4 regions of the Ferdinandcohnia sp. FSL W7-1320 genome follow, and region 3 is predicted to be linked to each of the others. Evidence: riboswitches for the same ligand, from Rfam matches in the RefSeq annotation. Region 3 holds a riboswitch; each other region holds the start of a gene.

Region 1 (5,667 bases), 720 kb from region 3:
ATAGTCTCCACTCCTCTTACAGTAGAAAGAATTCCCAACTACCTATAGTATATGCATCAGAATATTTCTTTTTCCAATGAACAAAAATGTAACATATTTACACTAATGTGTAAAGAATATTCTAAACATTTTGATATAAAAAAGCTTTATGGAAAATACCATAAAGCTCCTTCTATTCCTATTTTGTACCTGTAAACTCTGGGTCTTGGAATGGATGAGCTACCCAACCAGTTGGATCAATAAATAATCGAACTGCTACGACCTCACGATCATCCATTAGTGTGAAAAAGTGTGGTGTGTCAACAGGAACAGAAATAACATCCCCTGCCTCTAATTCAACATCAAAGTAGCCAGTATCGCCACTTCCTTTAATAATGAAAATTCCATGTCCTGCTACGATTGCACGTACTTCATCTTCTGTATGAACATGTACTTGTTCAAATTTCTTTAAAAGCTCATCAAGATTAGGAGTAGCATCGGACAATGCGATGACATCCCATTTTTGATATCCGTTACGCTCACCAAGTGATTTGATTTCTGCTTCGTAAATCGATAGGATTTGATCTTTTTGCTCATCCGTAATTCTACAATTTCCTCTTAATTCCTCTGGTAGTTTGTTAGTATCCCAATGTTCATAAAGGACACCTTGTTCTTCTAAAAATGCTGCTACCTCTTCTTGTCCCTCTAGTCTCTCACCTGTATTACGTAATTTAATATTTGCCATTTTTCTCACCTCGTGAATTTTTTATACCCTTAAAGGGGCTAATGCTAATAGTTTTAAATGATAGCTAAAAAGAAACTCATATGCTTCTAAATGTTTTTTTGCATCAAATGCATTGTTAGCCCAGACAGTGATTCCATGGTTTCGGATCAGTACGGCGCCAAAGTCGCTAGTGACATACTTGCCAAAATTTCTTGCAAGTGTAGGGATATCAGCATCATTTTGGATGATTGGTATTCTAATTTCTGAATCCACATCCCATAAACCAAGCGCTTTAATAATTTCCTGCCCCTTGAATACAACTTCTCCTTTGTCAGCATATAGTTCAGAAATGACATTATTATCAACTGTATGAACATGAAGACTACAACCTGCATTTGTTTTGTTATAGATTTCAACATGCAGAAGTGTTTCTGCCGAAGGCTTCAAGTGAGTAGGAGTAACTGGATAACCTGCTTCATCCACTAATAAAAAGTCCTCATCAGTTCTTTTCTTTTTATCTTTGCCACTTGCTGTAACAAGAAATGTGATAGGATTGTCGGATACTTTTATGGAAAGATTTCCACTTGTCCCCATAAACCAATCACGCGCTGCAAGTTCATCTTTTATATCTGCAAGCTCTGTCCATTGCTTAATTCGAAGCATTTGTTAGAACCTCCTTTTTTAGAATCTCTATTACATCAAAAAAGGAATGGAATGAAGAATGATTAATTCCAAGTTCTTCACATTTTTGGACAAGAAAATCTCTAGCAATGACCTTGTCTCCAAGTTTAGCCGCTTGAAGATCTGTAATGGAATCACCAATAACGATCTTAAAATCGTCCTGATTTGCAAACTTACGAATCAACGTTGGCTTGCAACAGCCACACTCGTTTGTGCACTCATCATCACAAGTGTATGGCCATACAATCTTTATTTTTTCATTTGTAAAATCGGATCTGTTACAGTAAATTTGCTCTTTTGGAACGAGTCCGTCAAGCAATGGCTCTACAAAAAAATCAATCCCACCGCTGACAATGTATAAGGGAATTTCCTCTTCTTTTGTAAACGCAACAAATTCCTTAAATCCTTCTCGTATTTCTGCATGGTTGAGTATATAGTCTGTAATTTCCTTACGCGATGCTGATGGTAAAAGCGCAAACATTCTACTCACTCCCAACTGTATCGGGATTGTTTGTAAGAGAACTTGGTCCTTGATCTCCTCCCATGCAGGGGGAGCAAATCTTTTCATGATGGCAATAATGTTATCAGTATTCGTGATTGTACCATCAAAATCACAGAAGATAATTGGTTTATTCATTTTTATACCTCTTTATATCCCCATAATTCAATTGCCTTTTTAAGCTCAGGGCTATTTTTTGCAAATTCAATAAGTGTCTTTCCACCTAGTACTGCATCAACTGCAGCATTAAAGGCTATTCCGCCCCCAATTGCACCATCAGGATGTCCGTGAACACCGCCACCGGCATTGATGACACTATCTTTTCCAAAATCATTGATTAGTAGTGGCACTAGGCCTGGATGGATTCCGGCTGAAGGAACAGGAAATGTTGGTTTAAATACCTCATCATTTTTTGTTAACTCTTCTGCAATTGCTAGTGTCTGTTCTCTTTCAAGCGCAACACTACCATATGGTGAAGGGAACAAGACAAGATCTGCCCCAGCATATCTAAGTAATTTTCCTAGTAATAGCTTATTAGAAAATCCGTAAAACTCAGAAGGAGTGAGTGTCCCACTTACAGCTGGATGGGCCATAATTGGTATTGAAATTTGCGGGTCTTCTGCTAAACTTTGAAGTACATCAATTCCGTAAGCAAAAACATTAAACAATAGTAGGTCAGCACCTAACTCTACTGCCTTCCTAGCTTTTTCCCTTAATTCGAATGTTCTTCCGGTTAAGTTTACAGCGTAAAGTGCCCGTTGTCCGGTTTCTTTGAACACATCTTCAAGTACCTTTTTCCCTTCAGTGATTCTTGTTTCCAAAGGTGTTAACGTGTTCTCAAAGAGTATTTCATCATCCTTGATGATATTCACACTACCGAGTGCCTGCTCACGAAGCTGATCCTTGAGATAGGCTATGTCTCTTCCAATGACCCCTTTAAAAATACTCATTACCAGCGGTCTATTATATACTCCAAGTTTTGCACGAATGCCTTCAATTCCAAATTTCGGACCAGGGAATGTGGATTTTAATTCACTAGAAAACTCCAAATCTAATAGTTTAACTTCCCCATCCAAGGAAAGCTTACCAAAGGTAGTTGTTAAAACAGCTGGTAGGTCTGCACTAAAATTAGCGCTTGGGTATGCTATTCTAATAATTCCCTTTTTTACTTGCTTTCCTAAATATTGACTTGCTCTGTTGTCTGAATCTAAATGCTCGACACTTATTACTATACCTTTATGCTTTTTAAGTTGGTTTTGTTCTATTTTTGGTAAATTTGTCCAAGAGCCGATTGTTAAGCCGAGTGCGATACCTTCAGCTTTTTTCACTAAGTTGTCCCCGGTGTCATGCACCAAATACGTAGCAATCACTTCACTCATTTTTCAACCCTCATTTCAAAATGTTCCATAAGACGAAAAAAACCTCTTCATAAGAAGAGGTTAGCAAACTAACATCTTCTTATCTCTCAGCTTAATGCTGCAAGAATTAGCACCGTGCTTACAATTTGTAAGTCGGTTGCCGGGCTTCACTGGGCTAGTCCCTCCACCTGCTCTTAATAAGAAAATAGATTCTATTATTATATTGAGCCATGTTTTAAGTAAGCTCAATCTAAATTTAATTTTTACGAAATTGAATTTAATTAGGATTATGACAGGAATTATTTTTCTTGTCAAACATTTTTTAACTTTTAAATTTTAATGGTTATTTAAACAAGTTTAGTTTTTTAATTCGATTTGCAGCTTCAACAAGTCTATTTTCGTCAGTTAAAAGACCAACACGTACATATCGATCGCCATATTCACCAAAGCCGATTCCTGGTGCTACAGCAACATGAGCTTTTTCTAGTAATAGGTCTGCAAAACTAACTGATGTGTAACCTTTAGGTACAGGTAACCATGCGAAAAATGAGCCTTCAGGTGCGTTCACATCCCATCCGATGTCTTTTAAGGCACCAATGAATGCATTCCGTCTTGATTCATATTTGTCTACTAATTCTTTTACACAGTCCTGTGACTCGGTCAGTGCGGATGCAGCTGCTACTTGAACGGGACTGAACAAACTCACGTACATATGGTCTTGAATTAGATTTATTGCTTCAATTACACTTGGGTTTCCAACCGCAAAGCCCACTCTCCAGCCTGCCATATTATAGGTTTTTGAAAGTGTGTATATTTCAATACCGATATCTTTGGCACCTTCAACTTCCAAAAAGCTGATCGGCTTTTTCCCCTCATATCCAATCGCACCATATGCAAAATCATGTACCACACAAATATTATGTTCTTTCGAAAAAGAAATTGTATCTTCAAAAAATTCTTTCGTTGCAATAGCCCCTGTTGGGTTATTCGGGTAATTTAAGAACATTACCTTTGCTTTTTCAAGCTTTTCTGAATCAATTTCTGTGTAATCTGGTAGAAAGTAATTCTCTTCTTTCAGAGGCATATAGGCCATTTCAGCTCTTGCAAGCTCAACACCTGACCAATAGTCTGGATAACCAGGGTCAGGTACTAATGCAACATCCCCAGGATTTAATAGACATTGTGGAATCTCTACCAATCCAGCCTTTCCACCAAATAAAATCGCGATTTCTGTTTCAGGGTCAAGTTCAACACCATATTCACGTTGGTAAAATTCTGCCGCTGCCTTCTTTAAGAATGTATGGCCACGAAATGGAGAATACTTATGAAATTTAGGCTGATCGGCAGCCTTTTTAAGAGCTTCAACAATATGTTGAGGTGTTGGTTGGTCAGGATTCCCCTGACCTAAATTTATTACATCATGCCCTTGGGCAACTACATTGTTCACCTTAGCTACAAGAGAAGCAAAAAACTGTTTCGGTAATTTTTGCAGGGTTTCAGATTGTTGGAAATTTTTCATATCTACACCTTCTTCAAAATACTTGAAATACTAACCAAAAATAATATATTGTTAGAGTTAACTTGTAAAGTATTATTTTCACTGGGAGGATACCAAATGAATCTTAAAATTGCTTGTATACAGTATGATATTCAATTCGGTAAACCGCAAGAGAATTTTGCCCAAATTTCTAAAGAAATCGAAAAGACAATGAATCAGGACAAACCTGATATTATCATCCTTCCAGAGCTTTGGACGACTGGATATGATTTAACAAGATTAGATGAAATTGCAGATGAAAATGGCGATGAAACAAAAACGTTTATAAAAACCTTAGCAAAACAATACTCTGTAAATATTGTAGCAGGCTCTGTAGCCAAAAAGACGGAGCAAGGTGTGACAAATACGATGTTTGTCTTTAATCGAGACGGAGAATTGCTAAGTGAATACAGCAAACTACATTTATTCAAGCTAATGGATGAACATTTGTATTTAAAGGCCGGTGAAGCAAAAGGCGATTTCATAATTGAAAATGTACCAGCAGCTGGTGTGATTTGTTACGACATTCGCTTCCCAGAATGGATTCGTGCACATACAACAAGTGGCGCAGAAGTTTTATTCGTGGTAGCAGAATGGCCACTTCCTCGCCTTGAGCATTGGCGAACATTACTCCTTAGTCGAGCGATTGAAAATCAGTGCTATGTTGTTGCATGTAATTGTGTTGGAAGTAATCCTAATAATGAATTCGGAGGTCATTCGATGGTTATCGACCCTTGGGGAAACATTATTGCTGAAGCAGGTACTGAAAGCACAACTCTAGTTGGAGAAATCGACCTTAGCAAGGTAAAAGAGGTGAGAAAACAAATTCCTATCTTCCAGGATCGTCGTCCTAATTTTTATCATTCATAGAAATAAAAATATATTGACA
Region 2 (5,667 bases), 2.1 Mb from region 3:
AAACACAAGATCGCAATGACAAAAACAATGATTTTCGTTATAATCGAGTGGCTATATTTTTTCCACTTTATATCCAACACCCCACACCACCTTCAAATATTTTGGTTCTTTCGGATTGATTTCGATTTTCTCTCTGATTTTTCGTATATGAACGGTAACGGTATTTTCCGGGTTAAAGGAGGGTTCGTTCCATACCTTTTCATATATCTCCTCGATTGAAAATACTCTTCCCGCGTTTTCTGTCAGAAGCCTTACAATTTTATATTGCACGGGTGTAAGATGGACTTCCTCGCCATCGACCGTGACCGTTTTACTTTCATCATCGATAATCAATCCCCCAGTCTGAACTATATTGGTTCTCGTATCAAGGCCACCGAAAGTTGTATATCTTCTGAGTTGGGATTTAACTCTTGCAATAAGTTCCAACGGATTAAAAGGCTTCGTCATGTAATCATCTGCCCCAATATTTAGGCCTAATATTTTGTCATGATCCTCTGATTTTGCAGAAAGCATGATTAAAGGAATATTGTTTTCTTTCCGAATTTCCATAGTTGCTCTCATTCCATCCATTTTGGGCATCATCAGATCCATGATAATAAGATGGATTTCCTGACTTTTGATGACCTCGATTGCTTCTAGTCCATTAGAAGCTTTACAAACCGTATAGCCTTCATTCTCTAAGTAAATTCCAATCGCATCGACGATGGCTTGATCATCGTCACAAACCAATATATTCATAACGTTCACTCCTACTTGTGGTGTTCACCATTTCTATCAACTCCTTAGAATTTACTATAAGGAAAGGATATCAATCAAATCTTAACAAACACTGCATGCAAATCTTAAGATTTTCTTATTATTTTGAGATGCAAATCCTAGTCTATCATGAAAATATAGGTGGAAAATAAAAAGAGAACACAGACCTTTGGTTAGGTTTGTGTTCCCCTTCTATTAAAAGATTATGTTTTATATGGTTAATTACTTCTCATCATACGCATTAAGCGCATTTACACTGTGTGCCAAAGCAGAACCTGCTTTTAATGCTACTGCCACGAAAATAGCTTCTGAGATTTCTTCTAAATCAGCACCCGCTTTTTTGGCATTTTTCGTATGTAGGTTAATGCAATACGCGCAACCTGTTGTGTGCGCACACGCCACCGCGATTAACTCTTTCTCTTTTTCTGTTAAGTTTTTCGCCTTAAGAGATTTTGTGTCAAAATCAATAAATGCTTTAAAAGCCTCACCATTTAAATCAGCAAATTCTTTTAGTCTTGCAAAATAAGCCTCTTTATATAGATCTTCATCGCCATTTCCATCATAGGCATTGAGTGCATTCACACCATGTGCTAAAGCGGAACCTGCCTTTAATGCTGTTGCAACAAAAATAGCCTCTGCTACTTCTTCTCTAGAAGACTCATTCTTCTTTGCATTCCCAACATGTAAATCAATGCAATAAGGACAACCTGTAATATGGGCTACTGCAACCGCAATCAATTCCTTTTGCTTTACGGAAAGCTTGCCTGCAGCTAGTGCTTGGCTATCAAACTTTATAAATGATTGAAATGCTTCAGGTGCATATTTTTTCAATTCTGGTAGTCTTCCGAAATATTCCTTTTTGTACAAACTCATCGTAAATCTCTCCCTTAGCAATTTTTTCACCAAATAAAATACAACTTTTCACATTAATTTACTCACCTTAAAATCAAATATCCTTATTTCCAGTGAATAAAATGTAAAAGCCCCTTCCGATGAGGAAGAGGCAATATGTATCCCACACTCATCTTTCAAGCAAATGCTTGCTGGAATTAGCACCTAGTTACATTCTTTGTAACGGTTGCTGCGGGTTCACTGGACCAGGTTCCTCCCCCGACTCTCGATAAGAGATGTCGTATTTTATTTTTGTAATATTTAACAATATTAGCGTACATGAAGTCACATGAGGTTGTCAACTAAAATATCAAATTATTCCGAAAATATATCTAACGGAACTTAATAGATAATGAGCAAAGAAAAACGACATATACATGTCGTTTTTCGATACAATCTAAATGATAAACTACAGAGATTAAAAACTCCCCCTTGTTATCTATCATAGATTTTATATAAGGTTTTTGTTTTCTTTGCGTGGTACATGGCCAAATCAGCATGACGCAAAAGTAACTCCATGTCTACTCCATGTTCTGGATAGAAGACAACTCCAATACTTGTTGAAATTTCAGCAATCGAATTTGAAACGTAGATGGGCTGCTGGATAACCCTCGCTATACTGTTTGCAGTCACACTTATTTCTTCATCATTTTTTCGACCAGGAAGTACGATTGCAAATTCATCTCCACCTATACGATAAACAAGACCTACAGAACCAAGGACTCCAGTTAATCGGGCTGTTACTTTGATTAGTACCATATCACCAGCTTGATGACCAAACTCATCGTTAACCGATTTAAGACCATGCAAATCTAAATACATAATGGTAAACAATGAATCCTTTTCAATCTCTTCCATTAAATCTAAATGGAATTTAAGGCGGTTAGGTAAATCTGTTAAGGTATCATGGTAGGCACGGTACCTGATTAAGTCCTCTTCCTTCTTTTTCTCGGTCACATCCCAGAACACGACTTGGACAGCTGATTCACCGTTTAATTTAGTTGGGATTCCACTTACTTCAACATCAATCTCCTGACCATCTATGCGTACGAATTTTTCATATAAGGTTGGTTCATAAATGCCATTGTCTTCAATATTCTTAATCCTTCTTGATACGATAAGTCGAAAATCCGGGTGAATAATATCATATATTGGAATACCTTCTATCAATTTTTCATCTGTGATTCCTAATAATTGCAAAGCTGCAGGGTTGGCATATTGGATAACACCTTTTTGATGGACTAAAATACCCAATGGGGAATAATCGACTAATTGTCGATAACGGTCCTCACTTTCTTTCAATGCCTGTTCCATTTTTTTTCGTTCCGTAATATTACGATAACTAACTAAAATAGCCCTTTTTTCCATATAAGAGATTGGAACCGCCGATATAACTGCATCAACAATACGGCCATTTTTACTGCGTATTTTCAAATCTAAATCAAGAAGTTGCTTATTTTGATCGATAATTTCTTGGCTCCGAGTTTGAATCAGTTCATGCATGCTAGGATCAATAAATCTCATAATTGACTCCCCAATCATATCTTCAGCAAACGTGTCAACTAGTTTAGCTGCAGACTCATTCGCGTATAAGATAATCTCTCCATCAAATACCAAGATAGGGTCCGGTGAATAATTTAAGAGGTTACGAAACCTTTCTTCACTCTCAAGTAAACTAAGCTGTAAATTCTTTTTATCAGTTATATCAAGAATTTGAGCAATTAGGTAGAACGTTTTATCGTCTTGTTGAAAAATCGAAACGGAAAGAAAAACCCATACTATATTTCCATTTTTATGAAAGTATCTCTTTTCCATTTCATAAGAACTTTTTTTACCTTTTATTAGTTCTTGCACAAATCTAAGATCTTCTTCTAAATCATCCGGGTGTGTAATCTGTTGAAAGGTAAGAGATAATAGTTCCTCTTCTAAATAGCCAGTAATCTTTGATAGTGCTGGATTTGTTTTTATACACTGCCCTTCTAGTGAAAACAAGGCCATGCCTATAGGTGAATAATGAAAAGCTTGTTCAAACCGATTAATAAAATGTAACATTAAATAAACTACCTCTACTATGAAATTTCTATCTTATCGTATAATACCACCAATTCCATATTATCGTTAGTTTTAATTATTTTATGCAACTTATTGACGCTTTTATTTTTAGTAGCTCAACAAAATCAAGAAATTAAAGATGATTATCGTTCTGCTTTTAGAATCCTAAATTGATTCGGGGACATGCCTGTATTCCTCTTAAACACTCGCCAAAAATGAACATGATTGGAATAACCCACTTTTCCTGCAATTTGATTCACTTTCAAGCTTGTATGTATTAAGTATCTTTTTGCTTCATTTATACGGATTGCGTTCAAGTATTCAATAAAACTGCATCCAGTGTATTTTTTAAAAAGTCTACTTATATACTGCTCATTTACATGAAAATGATAGGATAAAACACCAAGTGAAATATCGCTTGTAAAATTGTTATTAATAAATGTAATAATCTTTTCGATTTCATTTTTACCAGTGTTATCTTGTTGTCCCGAAACTTTCATCTTTTCTAAAGGACACGCATCCTCTATCAGTCTATTACTTTCAATTAATAATTGGGATAGCAAAGATCTAAGGTACATATCCCTTTCCTTTAGATTCTTTTGGTACTCCTCGAATAGCCTCATTATGATAGTGTTAATTAATTCTCTTTTATTTTGAGGAATCGATATAATGTACGGTCCATTTTCAAAGAGCTGCTTCACGATATGTTGTTCGCCTAAACTCAAGAAGCACTCCCTAAAGTTTATAACCATTCGCTCATACACTTGATTGCTTTTCTTGACCGTTTTATGGATCACATTTTTATCAATAAAAACGAGATGCTGATTCTTTACTAGGTACTCTTCCCCATTAATAATGTAAATCCGTTCCCCTTTGGATAAATAATAAATTTCGTAATCTTGGTGCAGATGATGTGTTGCCATTGACGGATGGTATCCACTAAAACGATTTATATAAAAAGGCTGTTCACGAAGAGAAACACTTATTTTTTGCACCACTATTCAACTCCTCTCCAAATGAGCCAACAAAATTCTTTATTCGTGTTCTCATTTTTCACCCGCTTAAAACTTGTACTCTAGTTATGTTCTTTTTATTACATGTTCATCTGCCCATATCCTTCATTTTTTAAGGAATCGCAACTTTACTCCTATTTAACAAACGAGGAACTAGGAAAAAGGAACCCCCTCTCCTGTGTACATGCCTAAACACCTTCGAAAATGTAAACAGAAACGTCTTCTTCTCACAAAATATGTAATGAGAAGCTTGCTAAACTAATATAGAAGTTTTTGAATTCACAAACACGAAAGGGTTTACAAGAATAATCTAATGTTTACCGTTAGACGTTGATTGGAGGTGTAATATAAAGGCTTGTTTGTATTTGGTTTGCATTGAGACTTAGTTAAAAAAATTGCAAAGGTGGTATTTTATGAAGTTTAGAAAAGCAATGGTATTGGTTATGGTTTTTTCCTTATTTGCGCCATTTTTCTTGACCGGAAATGGTACGGCTCACGCTGCAGCAATCGATTCGATTCCCAACACTATTAGGTATATGAAAGATTATGACAGTAGTTTTCTATCTGTTTCTGGTTATGCCTCAATAGGGGTGAATGACCGAAGTGAATACATTGATACACCCTATTATCGACAGGTCAAAACAGAAAGAGAGTTTTTACAGGCCATCTTGGATGCACAAGCTGGAAGTGTGAAAGTAATTGAAATCGCTAAGGACTTAAATTTTGGGTGGAAGAATCTAAATCTGAGTTCTGAGGAAACAAAGAAGTTTCGTTTCATTACGAAATATCGAGATCCTATGAACGGATTTACCAATCCAAAAATAGAAGCTTCTGGTGTTTCACAACTAAATATTGATAATGTTGATGGACTCACGATTTTTTCAAAAAAAGGAAAAACGATAAGATCTGTCGAGTTAAAATTACAACGGTCTACGAACGATATCGTCATTCGTAA
Region 3 (5,667 bases):
ATGGGGTGCAGTTATCCGCGCAGGTTTATCTGATAAGGAGATGGTTGGTGGGCTAGGAATCAACATTCACCTCGTCTTTACACTCGTATTTTTCTTTGGAAGCTTCCTAGCAGGAATTGGTGGGGTACTTGGCTCCCCAATCCTAGGGGTAGCCCCTGGAATGGAATTTAATATCCTCATTTTATCCCTTGTTGTTCTCGTTGTAGGAGGACTTGGGTCGGTAAGCGGAACGATTGTTGCGAGCCTTTTAGTGGGTATGGTTGAAACATTTAGTCGTTTCTATGTCCCAGAACTAAGCTTAATCATTACATTTGCATTGATGGCTGCTGTATTAATTATCCGTCCGCAAGGATTGATAGGAAGGAGGGCATAAATGGGTAAACAGTGGATTAAAGGAAGTGTATTATTCTTATTAATGGTTGCTGCTCCATTTTTTGTTTCTCTCTATTACGTAAACATTTTTACGGAAATCTTGATCTTTGGAATATTCGCCATTAGTTTAAATATCCTAGTTGGTCAGACTGGATTGGTTTCCCTAGGGCATGCTGCATTTTTCGGTGCTGGTGCTTATGCAACTGGTCTTGCGGCAAGTCATTTATCTACAAATGTGTTTCTAACGATTGCAATTGGAATGCTGCTTGCCTTTCTATTAGCTATTTTAATAGGTTTTGTATCAACAAAGGCACACGGATTTTACTTTTTGATGCTAACACTTGCTTGTTCCCAGATGGTTTACTCTATCATTTATCAATGGACAGATGTAACGGGTGGATCTAATGGATTATCAGGTATTCCTTCTCCAAGCCTGTTTGGAGATTTTCTCCTATCCAATCAAGTGTTTATCTATTATTTTGTATTAGTCGTATTTGCAATAGTTATGATCGTGATTAACAGACTTCTTCATTCCCCACTTGGGTACGTCTTCATTGGAATAAAAGAAAATGAAGACCGAATGAAGTCGATTGGATATAACACAACCTTCTATAAAAACATTAGCTTTTTGATTGCTGGTACTTTGGGTGGATTGGCTGGAAGTTTATATGTGTTTTTCAATGGCTTCGTAGCCCCAACAGATGTGTACTGGACAGTGTCTGGTTCGGTACTGATCATGGTGCTAGTTGGAGGAGCAGGAACACTTTGGGGACCTGTTATTGGAGCGGCATTCATCGTTGTGTTGGAGACAATTATTAGTTCTTACACAGAAAGCTGGATGATGATTATTGGTACTGCCTTCATCCTATTTACGATCTTTGCTCCTTCCGGAATTGCAGGGCTGTTCTCTAATCTGACAGGGAGAATTTTTAAGACAAGGCCAAAACCTGTAGTGGAAGATTATGTCGAGCAAGCGATTGAACCAATTAAACAGCAATCAAAAATAAATGGATAGGGGGGAAAGTGATGACTACAATTCTTTCCATTCAAAATCTATCAAAGCACTTTGGTGGGTTAAAAGTAATTGAAGATATTACGTTGGATGTGACAGTTGGAGAACGTGTGGGATTAATTGGTCCAAACGGCGCTGGTAAGACAACCTTTTTCAATATGATCGCCGGAGACTTGAACCCGACAGGTGGAACAATTGCCTATTATGACCGAGATATTACAAAGGTACCAAACTATAAAAGGACAGAAAGTGGAATAGTGCGAACGTTCCAGAAGAACAATCTAATGTTTGGATTAACGGTGAAAGAGAATGTTCTCCTTGTTTTACAGAAAATGAGGAAAGAGCATACGCATTGGTGGAAGAAGGTAAGTCCCAAAAATTATCAAGCATTGCATAAAGAAACGGATGCCCTTTTACAGGAATGGAATCTTGATCAGTATAGCGATACAAAGGTACAAGAGCTATCTTATGGTGTGCAGAGACAAATTGAAATTGTCATGGCGATTGCTGGAAAGCCAAAGATTCTACTGTTAGACGAACCAACAGCAGGAATGTCACAGGTTGAAACCGACCAGATTATTGCTCTAATTAATAAGTTACCAAGAGAAGTAACGATTTGTATGATTGAGCATGATATTGATGTGTTGTTCGGTAATATGGACCGAGTGATTGTCCTACATACAGGAAAACTAATTGCAGATGGTACACCAGAAGCGGTTCGCGAAAATGAAGAGGTTAAGGAAATTTACCTAGGGCGGGAGGAGGCTGCACATGCTTAAGTTGAAAGATGTTAATAGCTTCTATGGCTCAAGTCACATCCTTCATGGAGTGAACCTTGAAGTGAAAGAAGGCCAAGTTGTTACCCTTTTGGGAAGAAATGGTATGGGTAAGACAACAACCATGCATTCAATTATTGGCTTTGTAAATAAAGTACAAGGTGAAATCCTGTTTGAAGGTAAAAATATTGCCTCTCTTCAAAGTCATCAAATTGCTAGAAAAGGGATTGGGATTGTTCCCCAAGGGAGAAGAATATTTCCGAACCTATCCGTAACAGAAAATTTAACCGTTTTCGCTGATTTGAAAAAAGGAGATTGGAATCTAGAGAAGATTTTTCACTATTTTCCACGCTTAAAGGAACGTGAAAAATCTCATGCTGGCACCTTAAGTGGAGGGGAACAATCGATGTTATCTATCGGAAGAGCATTGATGAGAAATCCAAAAATCTTATTGCTTGATGAACCTACCGAAGGATTGTCACCCTTAATGGTCAGTGAAGTGATGGATGTCCTTTTAAAATTAAAAGAATCCGGAATGTCGATGCTGCTAGTAGAACAAAATATCTCAACTGCCTTGAGAATAGCAGATGATGTTTATATTTTAAGTAAAGGAAAAGTAGTTTACCACGACAATCCCGAAGAACTAAAAAACAATATGGATATCGCGTATCAACATCTCGCGTTAAGCAGCTAACAATAGCCCTTCCCATTCCCGGGAATGGGCTATTTACTATCCGATAATAATATTTTTTAAAATTTAGATTCGTTGCTACAATAAGAATGGAAACGTTTAACACTGTTTTGATAGTGTAATGTTGTTATTGACATAATACTAACTGGCTAGTAATATCTAACTATAATAAATTTCATAAATAATCAAACTTATCCAGAGCGACCGAGGGACTAGGCCCTAAGACGTCCGGCAACCCCCATTTTGGGAAGGTGCCAATTCCTGCAGAATGATTTTCATTCTGAAAGATAAGTCGAGATAAATTTTTATTTCGATACCTCTTTCAGATGAAAGAGGTATTTTTGCATTAAAAAACTGGTAAATGAATGAGGTATTTAAATGATTGAAATTCGCAATCTTTCAAAGATATATAAAACAAAAAAAGTGACCGTCACAGGTGTTGATAATGTTACTCTTCAAATAGAAGCCGGCGAAATCTTTGGCATCGTTGGCTATTCAGGCGCAGGAAAAAGCTCCCTGCTGCGCTGTATCAACTTGCTTGAACGACCAAGCTCTGGAAACATCTTGGTAGATGGGGTAGATCTTACCTCTCTAAAAGCTAGTGACCTGCGCATCGCTCGTTTGAAAATCGGAATGATTTTTCAACACTTCTATTTAATAAGTCAAAAAACAGTATTCGAAAATATTGCGTTTTCCTTAAAAGCTGCCAATCTACCAAAGGAACAAATCAAAAAACGTGTCGAGGATTTACTCGAAATGGTAGGTCTATTAGATAAAAAGGATGTCTATCCTTCGCAGCTAAGTGGTGGTCAAAAACAAAGAGTTGGGATTGCAAGAGCGCTCGCAAACGATCCTAAAGTGTTGCTTTGTGATGAAGCGACCTCCGCGCTTGACCCAACAACAACTAAATCAATCTTAAAGCTATTAAAAAAGATTAACAAAGAACTTGGCATAACAATTGTCCTAATTACGCATGAAATGGATGTTGTGAAGGAAATTTGTAACCGTATGGCGATTATGCAAGATGGAAGGGTAATCGAAGAAGGTTCTGTTTATGATGTATTTGCAAACCCGAACACTGAACTAACAAAGGAATTTATTGAAAGTGTTGTTTCCTTTGAGATTCCTGAAATCATTCTTGATTCATGTAAAGGCCCAATCGTGAAGGTTACCTTTAAAGGAAAAATTGCCGGTGAGGGTGTTATATCAGATATGCTTCAGACTTTCAATGTAAAAGGAAATTTCCTTCATGGTTCCATTGAATACATTCAAGAATCAGCACTAGGTATTTTTATCATGGAGTTGAGGGGAAATAAAGAAGAAATCAAATCAGCACTGAACTATATTGAGGAACGTGCTGCACAAGTGGAGGTGTTACGTGATGGAAATTGATTTAAATCATCTCATGGAGCTTCTCCCTGATATCAATACAGCGTTTTTCCAAACTATTTATATGATTGCTATTTCATTACTTATTGCAGTTGTAATCGGACTTCCAGTTGGAATTCTTCTATATGTAACTGACAAAGGATTATTTTTAGAAAACAAAGTAGTTCAAAGCATCTTAGGGTTTGTCGTGAACTTAATTCGTTCAATTCCATTTATTATCTTGCTTGTTGCATTGATTCCAATCACGAATTTCATCGTAGGCACAACGATTGGGCCGACTGCAGCATCTGTTTCACTTTCAGTTGCTGCGATTCCATTCTTCGCTAGAATTGTGGAAACAGCTTTAAGGGAAATTGACCGAGGTGTAATCGAAGCTGCGATTGCAGCGGGAGCAACTCCATGGATGATTATAAAAGATGTGTTGCTCCTTGAAGCGCGATCTGGAATTATATCTGGTGTTACCTTAACACTTATTAGCTTAATTGGATTTTCAGCCATGGCAGGTACTGTTGGTGGTGGAGGAATCGGAGACTTAGCAATCCGATTTGGTTACTACCGGTACGACAATACCATCATGTTTGCGACAGTCCTAATCTTAATCATTTTAGTTCAAGTCATACAACTCCTTGGTGACTACATTGCAAAGGTAGTAGATAAAAGATAAATAACATAAAAACAGAAAGAAGGAAAAAAAATGAAAAAGTGGTTAACAGGAATTATCTTACTCTTAGTAGCATTCGTTATTACAGCTTGTGGAAGTAGCGCAAGCAATGATGGTGAAAGTAAAGACTCAGCTGTAGAATCAAAAGATATAAAAATTGGCGCAACAGCAGGACCATACAGTGATATGGCTAAAAAAGCTCTTAAGCCAGGACTTGAAGAACTTGGATACACAGTAGAAATTGTTGAATTCAGTGATTATATCCAACCAAACAAAGCATTAGACAATGGTGATATTCAAGCAAATCTATTTCAACACACAATTTATCTTGAAAACTTTGAAAAAGAAAACAACATGGATTTAACTGCATTAATTAATGTTCCGACAGCACCAATGGGAATTTATTCAAATGTTTATAAATCAATCGATGAAGTAAAAGAGGGTTCAACTGTAACACTTCCAAATGACCCAACAAATGCAGCACGTGCATTAAACACATTACGTGATGCGGGGCTTATTACAATCGCAAAGGATGCAGACCCATTAACAGTTTCAGAAAAAGATATTGACGAAAATAAAAAGAATTTAAAATTCCAACCAATTGAAGCTGGTCAATTACCACGTTCTGTTGAAAGTGCTGATCTAGCTGCAGTCCCAGGTAACTTTGCATTAGCTGCAAAAATGAATTTATTAGATGCACTTACACTTGAAGATATGTCTGATTCATACCGAAATGTAGTTGCAATTAGTGCAAAAAATAATGATT
Region 4 (5,667 bases), 4.2 Mb from region 3:
ACCATCTTCCCGCTGGGTCAGCATTTGGTTCACCCATTCCTCCTTGCCACCGTAGACAATAGGTGGGAAGAAAACGTTTCCTAAAATAGGTACACCGTTTTTATGAGCAGCATCCGTTACATCTACACTTGGTGGAACAATAATTCCTTCCCCTGAAGAACCTGCCCAATACACCATAAGATCTACATATTGCCAATAACTAAATGTATTGGCAAAAAAGTCTTCTCCTCCCTGAGAAGGAACCCCGCTAGTGGTAGGGTTAAGGGCAGATAAAGCAACTAATTTTGCTTCTGACTGTGCATTTTCATTTACTTTATAAAGTACCTCCCGCTCTGCTAATGGAGTCTGGCTACGGTTATAAATAGCATCTTGATCCTTATCTGGTGCCCAGTCTAATAGTTGTTCCGGATACCAATAGGATGATTCCGGCTGTTTAGCAAAGGTTGCACTTGGTGCCAAAATCATAATACACAAGCAGAAAAAAATACCCATCCAGAAACACTGCTTTTTTTCAAACATATTCCATCTCTCCCTTTCCATTTCATTTTTCTATCTAACGAAGCTTAAAACATGCCCTCTGTTCTATGCCTCCCTACAAAGTTAATGAAAACACTTACAAAATAAAAGGTCCGTATTTACTATCTTCTATTAGCTGCTTTTTCTATTAAAATAGGGGTGATAACCTCCCCCATCAGTGATTTTTTATTTTATAGAAGCTTTTTCCATTATTTCTAAAATTACTCCATAAAAACACCCATCCCTTTTTTATATAGGTAAAAATACATGAGCATTAGTTACCATTACAAATTTCCTAATCATTGAAAGATAAAATGTATTAAATTTAGTAAAAATATAGATAACCAATTTTCAAGCCATATTAAAAGCCTTCCGATTCGCTCGGAAGGCATTCTAACTAATTCAATTTTTGGATATAAACAAAATGTTGATGATATCGGACAAAACTATAAATATATTAGACAAACCCAAATTATGATTTAATTAGTCTGAGTGTTTTAAGGTCTTTTACACTAGATGCACCAGCCAATGCGATGGAAACCTTTGTATCTTGAATAAAGTTGCCAAGCACCTTCTCTACACCTTTCTGTCCTGCAGCTGCAAGTCCATATACAAACGGTCTGCCAATAAAGACCGCATCCGCCCCTAACGCAAGTGCCTTAACAATATCAGAACCTCGTCGAATCCCACTATCAAATAAGACAGGAATTTCACCCTTTACCTCTTCCACTATAAGTGGCAATGCATCAATGGCTGAAATGACACCATCAAGCTGCCTACCTCCATGATTGGAAACAATAACTCCATCTACACCATTCTTAACCGCAAGTCTAGCATCATCCGAACTAAGAATCCCCTTTATTAAAATTGGCAATGAGGTCCGTTCCTTTAAATCAGCGACATGAGTCCAGTTAAGTGAAGGATGGTGAATATTATCTAAGATTCCTTGAATAATAGACTCTAAATCTTGACTATCTAAAGAGGATAAGAATACCGAATCCTGTTCATAATTCGCTTTCCCTACCCCAAGCTTTAATGGTGAAAAACGATTCTTCATATCTTCTTCTCTCCAGCCCATCATAACTGTATCAACAGTTAAAACAATTGCTTCGTAACCCGCCTCCTCTGCTCGTTTAACCATATTAAAGGAAATCTCCTTATTATTTGACCAATAAAGTTGAAACCATTTTGAGCTACTACCGGATACCTTTGCTACATCTTCAATCGAATAGCTTGAAACAGTGCTTTGGACAAAAGGCACATGACAAGCAGCGGCTGCTTTTGACACTGCCAATTCTGCCTCTTCATGTGCCAGCTTTAACATTCCAACCGGGGCAAGTAAAAAAGGATGGGGGTATGTTTTTCCGAACAAGGTGATGCTTGTATCAATATTTGATACATCCCGTAAAATCCTTGGTACTATGGAATACTTGTTAAATGATTCTTGGTTTTGCCTCAATGTCACTTCGCCACCTGCTCCTGAACGAACATACCCAAAGCCTCCAGCAGACATTTTCTTTTTTGCCTCCTCCTCTAATTCCACATAGGAGACCGGAAAATATTCATCCTTCACAATATTCTCTATGTACGCATCTTTAACTTTTGATATATTCATTGTATAAAGCCTTCTTTCCATATTTATTGTAATTACCCTACTACTTAAAAATGGGGTAGTCAATTGGAGTTTTGACAATTTAGAAAAAAAAGATTGACTTACCTTTTAAACAAGTTTAATATCAAAATAATAAATTTCATAACAATCTCTTATTAAGAGCGGCTGAGGGACTGGCCCTGTGAAGCCCGGCAACCATTCATGTTAAACGAAGACATGAACAGGTGCTAAATCCTGCAAAATACAATGTATTTTGAAAAATGAGAGAGGTGCTACTTCTAAAGTATATCCATGCCTCTCTTTATGAGAGGCATTTTTTATTATCTGGTAAATTACTTAAAAGAATGGAGGGATGAATTATATGTCAACACAAACAGTAAAAGGAGCACCCGGTCATTTTAGAATTGGTGAAGGGATCCTTAAGGAACTAGAACCCCTTTTATCTGAGTTAAAGGTTCAAAAAATTCATATAGTATGCGGTAAGAAGGCCTGGAATGCAGTATCCACCTATTTGCCTGAGAAAATAACCAATTCCCCTATTTCGAGCTTTACTTTCATTGAGGGTCACTGCACTTTAGAAAAGGTTGAAAGTATTTCTAATCAGCTATCAGTAAACTCAGTTGATGCAGTTATTGGCATCGGAGGCGGAACTGCACTAGACACTGCGAAGGCTTCAGCAATTAATGCAGGTATAAAATCAATATTGATTCCAAGCATTGCATCTACATGTGCGGCATGGACTCCACTTAGTGTCTTTTATGACCAAAATGGAGTTTTTACACACTACACTGAATTCCCTCTTGCCAATACCTTAGTACTTATTGAGCCTGCTGTTATTGCCTTAGCTCCAGTAAAGTACCTACGAGCAGGAATTGGTGATACACTAGCGAAGTATTACGAAGCAGAGGCATTAATTTCTGCGTTTTTCAAAAATCAAGAGCTACCGGTTTGGCTAAAGGTTTCAAGGTTCTCAGCATCTATTTGCAGAGATGTTCTACTACAGGATGCCACAGCAGCTATCCAATCTACCTCTGAAGGAAGTGTCTCTGATGAACTGGTTAGAGTAATTGAGGCCATTATTATGACTGGCGGTATGGTCGGCGGCTTCGGTGGAAAGGCAGGAAGAGTAGCAGGAGCACATTCCATTCATAATGGCCTTACTGAAGCAAACCAAGCCAAAAACTTTTTACATGGTGAGCTTGTTGCATATGGAACTCTGGTCCAGTTAGCTCTAGAAAATAAAGAACAAGAGCTTTTAAGACTATCAAGCTATTATCATGAATGGGGACTTCCAGTAAATTTAAAAGACTTAAATATTGATCCGGAAAACAAAACTCTTTTGGAAGCAATAATTAAAAAGGCAACTCTCCCACAAGAATCTATTCATTTTATGGATATAACTATTTCAAAGGATGCACTATTATCAGCTATAAGTAAGGTGGAAAATCTTACTTTCTCTAGAGTCAATTGATAGAAACAGAATAAGCATAAATACAAGCCATAATATTAACATAATACGAAAAGAGGAATAAACATGAAAAAGTGGTTATTTGCTAGTTTATTAGTTTTAATTATCTCGGTTCTTGCAGCCTGCGGTGAAAGTAGTTCAAGTGGTTCAAAGGACGAAAAAGCAGAAGGTTTATATAGTGACGAAAAGCTGGTTATTGGTGTAACTGCAGGCCCTCACGAACAAATTCTTGAAAAGGTAAAAGAACTTGCTGAAAAAGAAAACCTAAATATTGAAATAAAAGTCTTTACCGATTATGTTATGCCAAATATTGCTTTGGATGAAGAAGAGCTTGATTTAAATATCTTCCAAACTGAGCCGTACTTTAATGCATTTAAAGAAGACCGTAATTTGGACCTTATAAAATCGTTTGATACTGTTACATTCCCAATGGGTGTTTATTCATTAAAGGTGAAGGATGTTTCAGAGCTAAAAGACGGTGCTAAAATTGGATTACCTAGTGACCCTACAAACAGCGGACGTGCACTACTTCTATTTGAAAAAGCTGGATTTATTAAGCTGAATCCAGATACCGGAATCAATTCAACTGTAAAGGATATTGTGGAAAATAAAAATAATTATGAGTTCATTGAACTTGACTCTGCACAAATCGCACGTCAACTGGAAGAACTTGATGCAGCAGCTATAAATACGAACTTTGCTATTGAAGCAGGTTTTACACCATCCGAGGATGCCATATTTATTGAACCTAAGGATTCTCCATATGTGAACCATGCTGCAGTAAGAACTGAAAACAAAGATGATGAAGTTTTAACGAAATTAGCGGATATTTATCGCAGTGAGGAAATTGCTAAATTCGTTGAAGAAGAATTCAAAGGATCTGTTATTCCATCTTGGTAAAAAAAGCTACAGGAGGACGTGGTAACCCTATTTATACTGCGTCCTCCTTTAAACGCCAACTGCAAAACATTATTAAAAAAGTGAAGGTGTATACCTGCTCAGAAGGGAGTTTTACAAATGATTGAACTAGTGGGAATCTCAAAGACTTTTACAGCTAAACAAGGTTCAATTCACGCGTTAAAGAATGTTTCCATTTCTGTAAAAAAGGGGGAGATATATGGTGTGATTGGTTACAGCGGTGCAGGGAAAAGTACCCTTATCCGAAGTGTGAATCTTTTAGAAAAGCCTGATTCAGGTTCTGTAATCGTAAATAATGTAGATTTGACAAAGCTCTCAAATGGAAAACTCCGTGAAGCACGGGGACAAATCGGGATGATTTTCCAAGGCTTTAATCTTTTAAAAACAGCAACCGTATATGAAAACATTGCACTTCCATTAAAGCTTACTGGCTTAGGTAAGCAGGAAGTCGAGGCCCGGGTTACAAAATATCTAAATATTGTTGGCCTCGAGGAAAAGCATCATGCCTATCCTTCTGAGCTATCAGGTGGACAAAAGCAAAGAGTAGCGATTGCACGTGCATTAGCCCATGAACCAGAGATTCTTTTGAGTGATGAGGCGACAAGTGCTCTTGATCCAGATACAACAGAAGCAATTTTGGAACTATTATTAAAAATTAACAAAGAACTAGGGATCACCATTTTACTTATTACTCATGAGATGAATGTCATCCAACGTATATGTGATCGGGTTGCTGTTATGGAAGATGGAGAAGTTATTGAAGAAGGAACAACGAGAGAGATTTTCACTTCCCCGCAGCATCATACAACAAAAAGATTTGTTAATAGTTTATTTTCACATAAGATACCGGATGAAATACTAGCTACTTTAAATGAAACGGGCCAAGTAGTCACCCTTTCCTTCTTTGGAGAATCTTCAGGTGAACCTGCATTAGCTTTAGTTAGTAAGAAATTTGATGTTTATCCAAACATCTTATCGGGAAGCATCACCCGCTTAAAGGAAGAAAACTTTGGACAGCTTTTGATTCACTTAAAGGGTGACACGGCTGAGATTGAAAGTGCCCTAAACTTCTTAGAACAACAACAAGTACATGTGGAAGGATTGAGAGTAAGTGAAAACAAGAATAGAAGAATTTCTTGAGCTTTGGGGCAGT

What was found. A riboswitch is a leader RNA that binds a small molecule or an ion and turns the genes downstream of it on or off. The one in region 3 is predicted to bind S-adenosylmethionine.
Region 1: it holds a riboswitch for S-adenosylmethionine, as region 3 does, so the genes downstream of both, mtnW (2,3-diketo-5-methylthiopentyl-1-phosphate enolase) here and NST91_RS21370 (methionine ABC transporter ATP-binding protein) in region 3, are expected to answer to the same signal.
Region 2: it holds a riboswitch for S-adenosylmethionine, as region 3 does, so the genes downstream of both, NST91_RS11250 (carboxymuconolactone decarboxylase family protein) here and NST91_RS21370 (methionine ABC transporter ATP-binding protein) in region 3, are expected to answer to the same signal.
Region 4: it holds a riboswitch for S-adenosylmethionine, as region 3 does, so the genes downstream of both, NST91_RS01120 (iron-containing alcohol dehydrogenase family protein) here and NST91_RS21370 (methionine ABC transporter ATP-binding protein) in region 3, are expected to answer to the same signal.

Annotation. Positions count from the first base shown of each region.
Region 1 covers NZ_JBBPAM010000001.1:3,652,311-3,657,977, forward strand. The annotation lists gene cbpA (cyclic di-AMP binding protein CbpA) at 1-2, opposite strand, end outside; gene NST91_RS18025 (acireductone dioxygenase) at 179-724, opposite strand; gene NST91_RS18030 (methylthioribulose 1-phosphate dehydratase) at 746-1,366, opposite strand; gene NST91_RS18035 (2-hydroxy-3-keto-5-methylthiopentenyl-1-phosphate phosphatase) at 1,353-2,021, opposite strand; gene mtnW (2,3-diketo-5-methylthiopentyl-1-phosphate enolase) at 2,024-3,262, opposite strand; SAM riboswitch class I at 3,339-3,445, opposite strand; gene NST91_RS18045 (pyridoxal phosphate-dependent aminotransferase) at 3,585-4,760, opposite strand; gene NST91_RS18050 (carbon-nitrogen family hydrolase) at 4,857-5,648, shown strand.
Region 2 covers NZ_JBBPAM010000001.1:2,228,639-2,234,305, reverse strand. The annotation lists gene NST91_RS11260 (HAMP domain-containing sensor histidine kinase) at 1-77, opposite strand, end outside; gene NST91_RS11255 (response regulator transcription factor) at 52-738, opposite strand; gene NST91_RS11250 (carboxymuconolactone decarboxylase family protein) at 979-1,629, opposite strand; SAM riboswitch class I at 1,775-1,883, opposite strand; gene NST91_RS11245 (PAS domain S-box protein) at 2,083-3,699, opposite strand; gene NST91_RS11240 (AraC family transcriptional regulator) at 3,843-4,694, opposite strand; gene NST91_RS11235 (pectate lyase family protein) at 5,126-5,667, shown strand, end outside.
Region 3 covers NZ_JBBPAM010000001.1:4,377,173-4,382,839, reverse strand. The annotation lists gene NST91_RS21390 (ABC transporter permease subunit) at 1-373, shown strand, start outside; gene NST91_RS21385 (ABC transporter permease subunit) at 374-1,387, shown strand; gene NST91_RS21380 (ABC transporter ATP-binding protein) at 1,399-2,163, shown strand; gene NST91_RS21375 (ABC transporter ATP-binding protein) at 2,156-2,854, shown strand; SAM riboswitch class I at 3,040-3,145, shown strand; gene NST91_RS21370 (methionine ABC transporter ATP-binding protein) at 3,230-4,243, shown strand; gene NST91_RS21365 (methionine ABC transporter permease) at 4,233-4,904, shown strand; gene NST91_RS21360 (MetQ/NlpA family ABC transporter substrate-binding protein) at 4,935-5,667, shown strand, end outside.
Region 4 covers NZ_JBBPAM010000001.1:203,411-209,077, reverse strand. The annotation lists gene NST91_RS01130 (endo-beta-N-acetylglucosaminidase) at 1-519, opposite strand, end outside; gene NST91_RS01125 (alpha-hydroxy acid oxidase) at 989-2,131, opposite strand; SAM riboswitch class I at 2,278-2,395, shown strand; gene NST91_RS01120 (iron-containing alcohol dehydrogenase family protein) at 2,490-3,599, shown strand; gene NST91_RS01115 (MetQ/NlpA family ABC transporter substrate-binding protein) at 3,663-4,496, shown strand; gene NST91_RS01110 (methionine ABC transporter ATP-binding protein) at 4,614-5,654, shown strand; gene NST91_RS01105 (methionine ABC transporter permease) at 5,638-5,667, shown strand, end outside.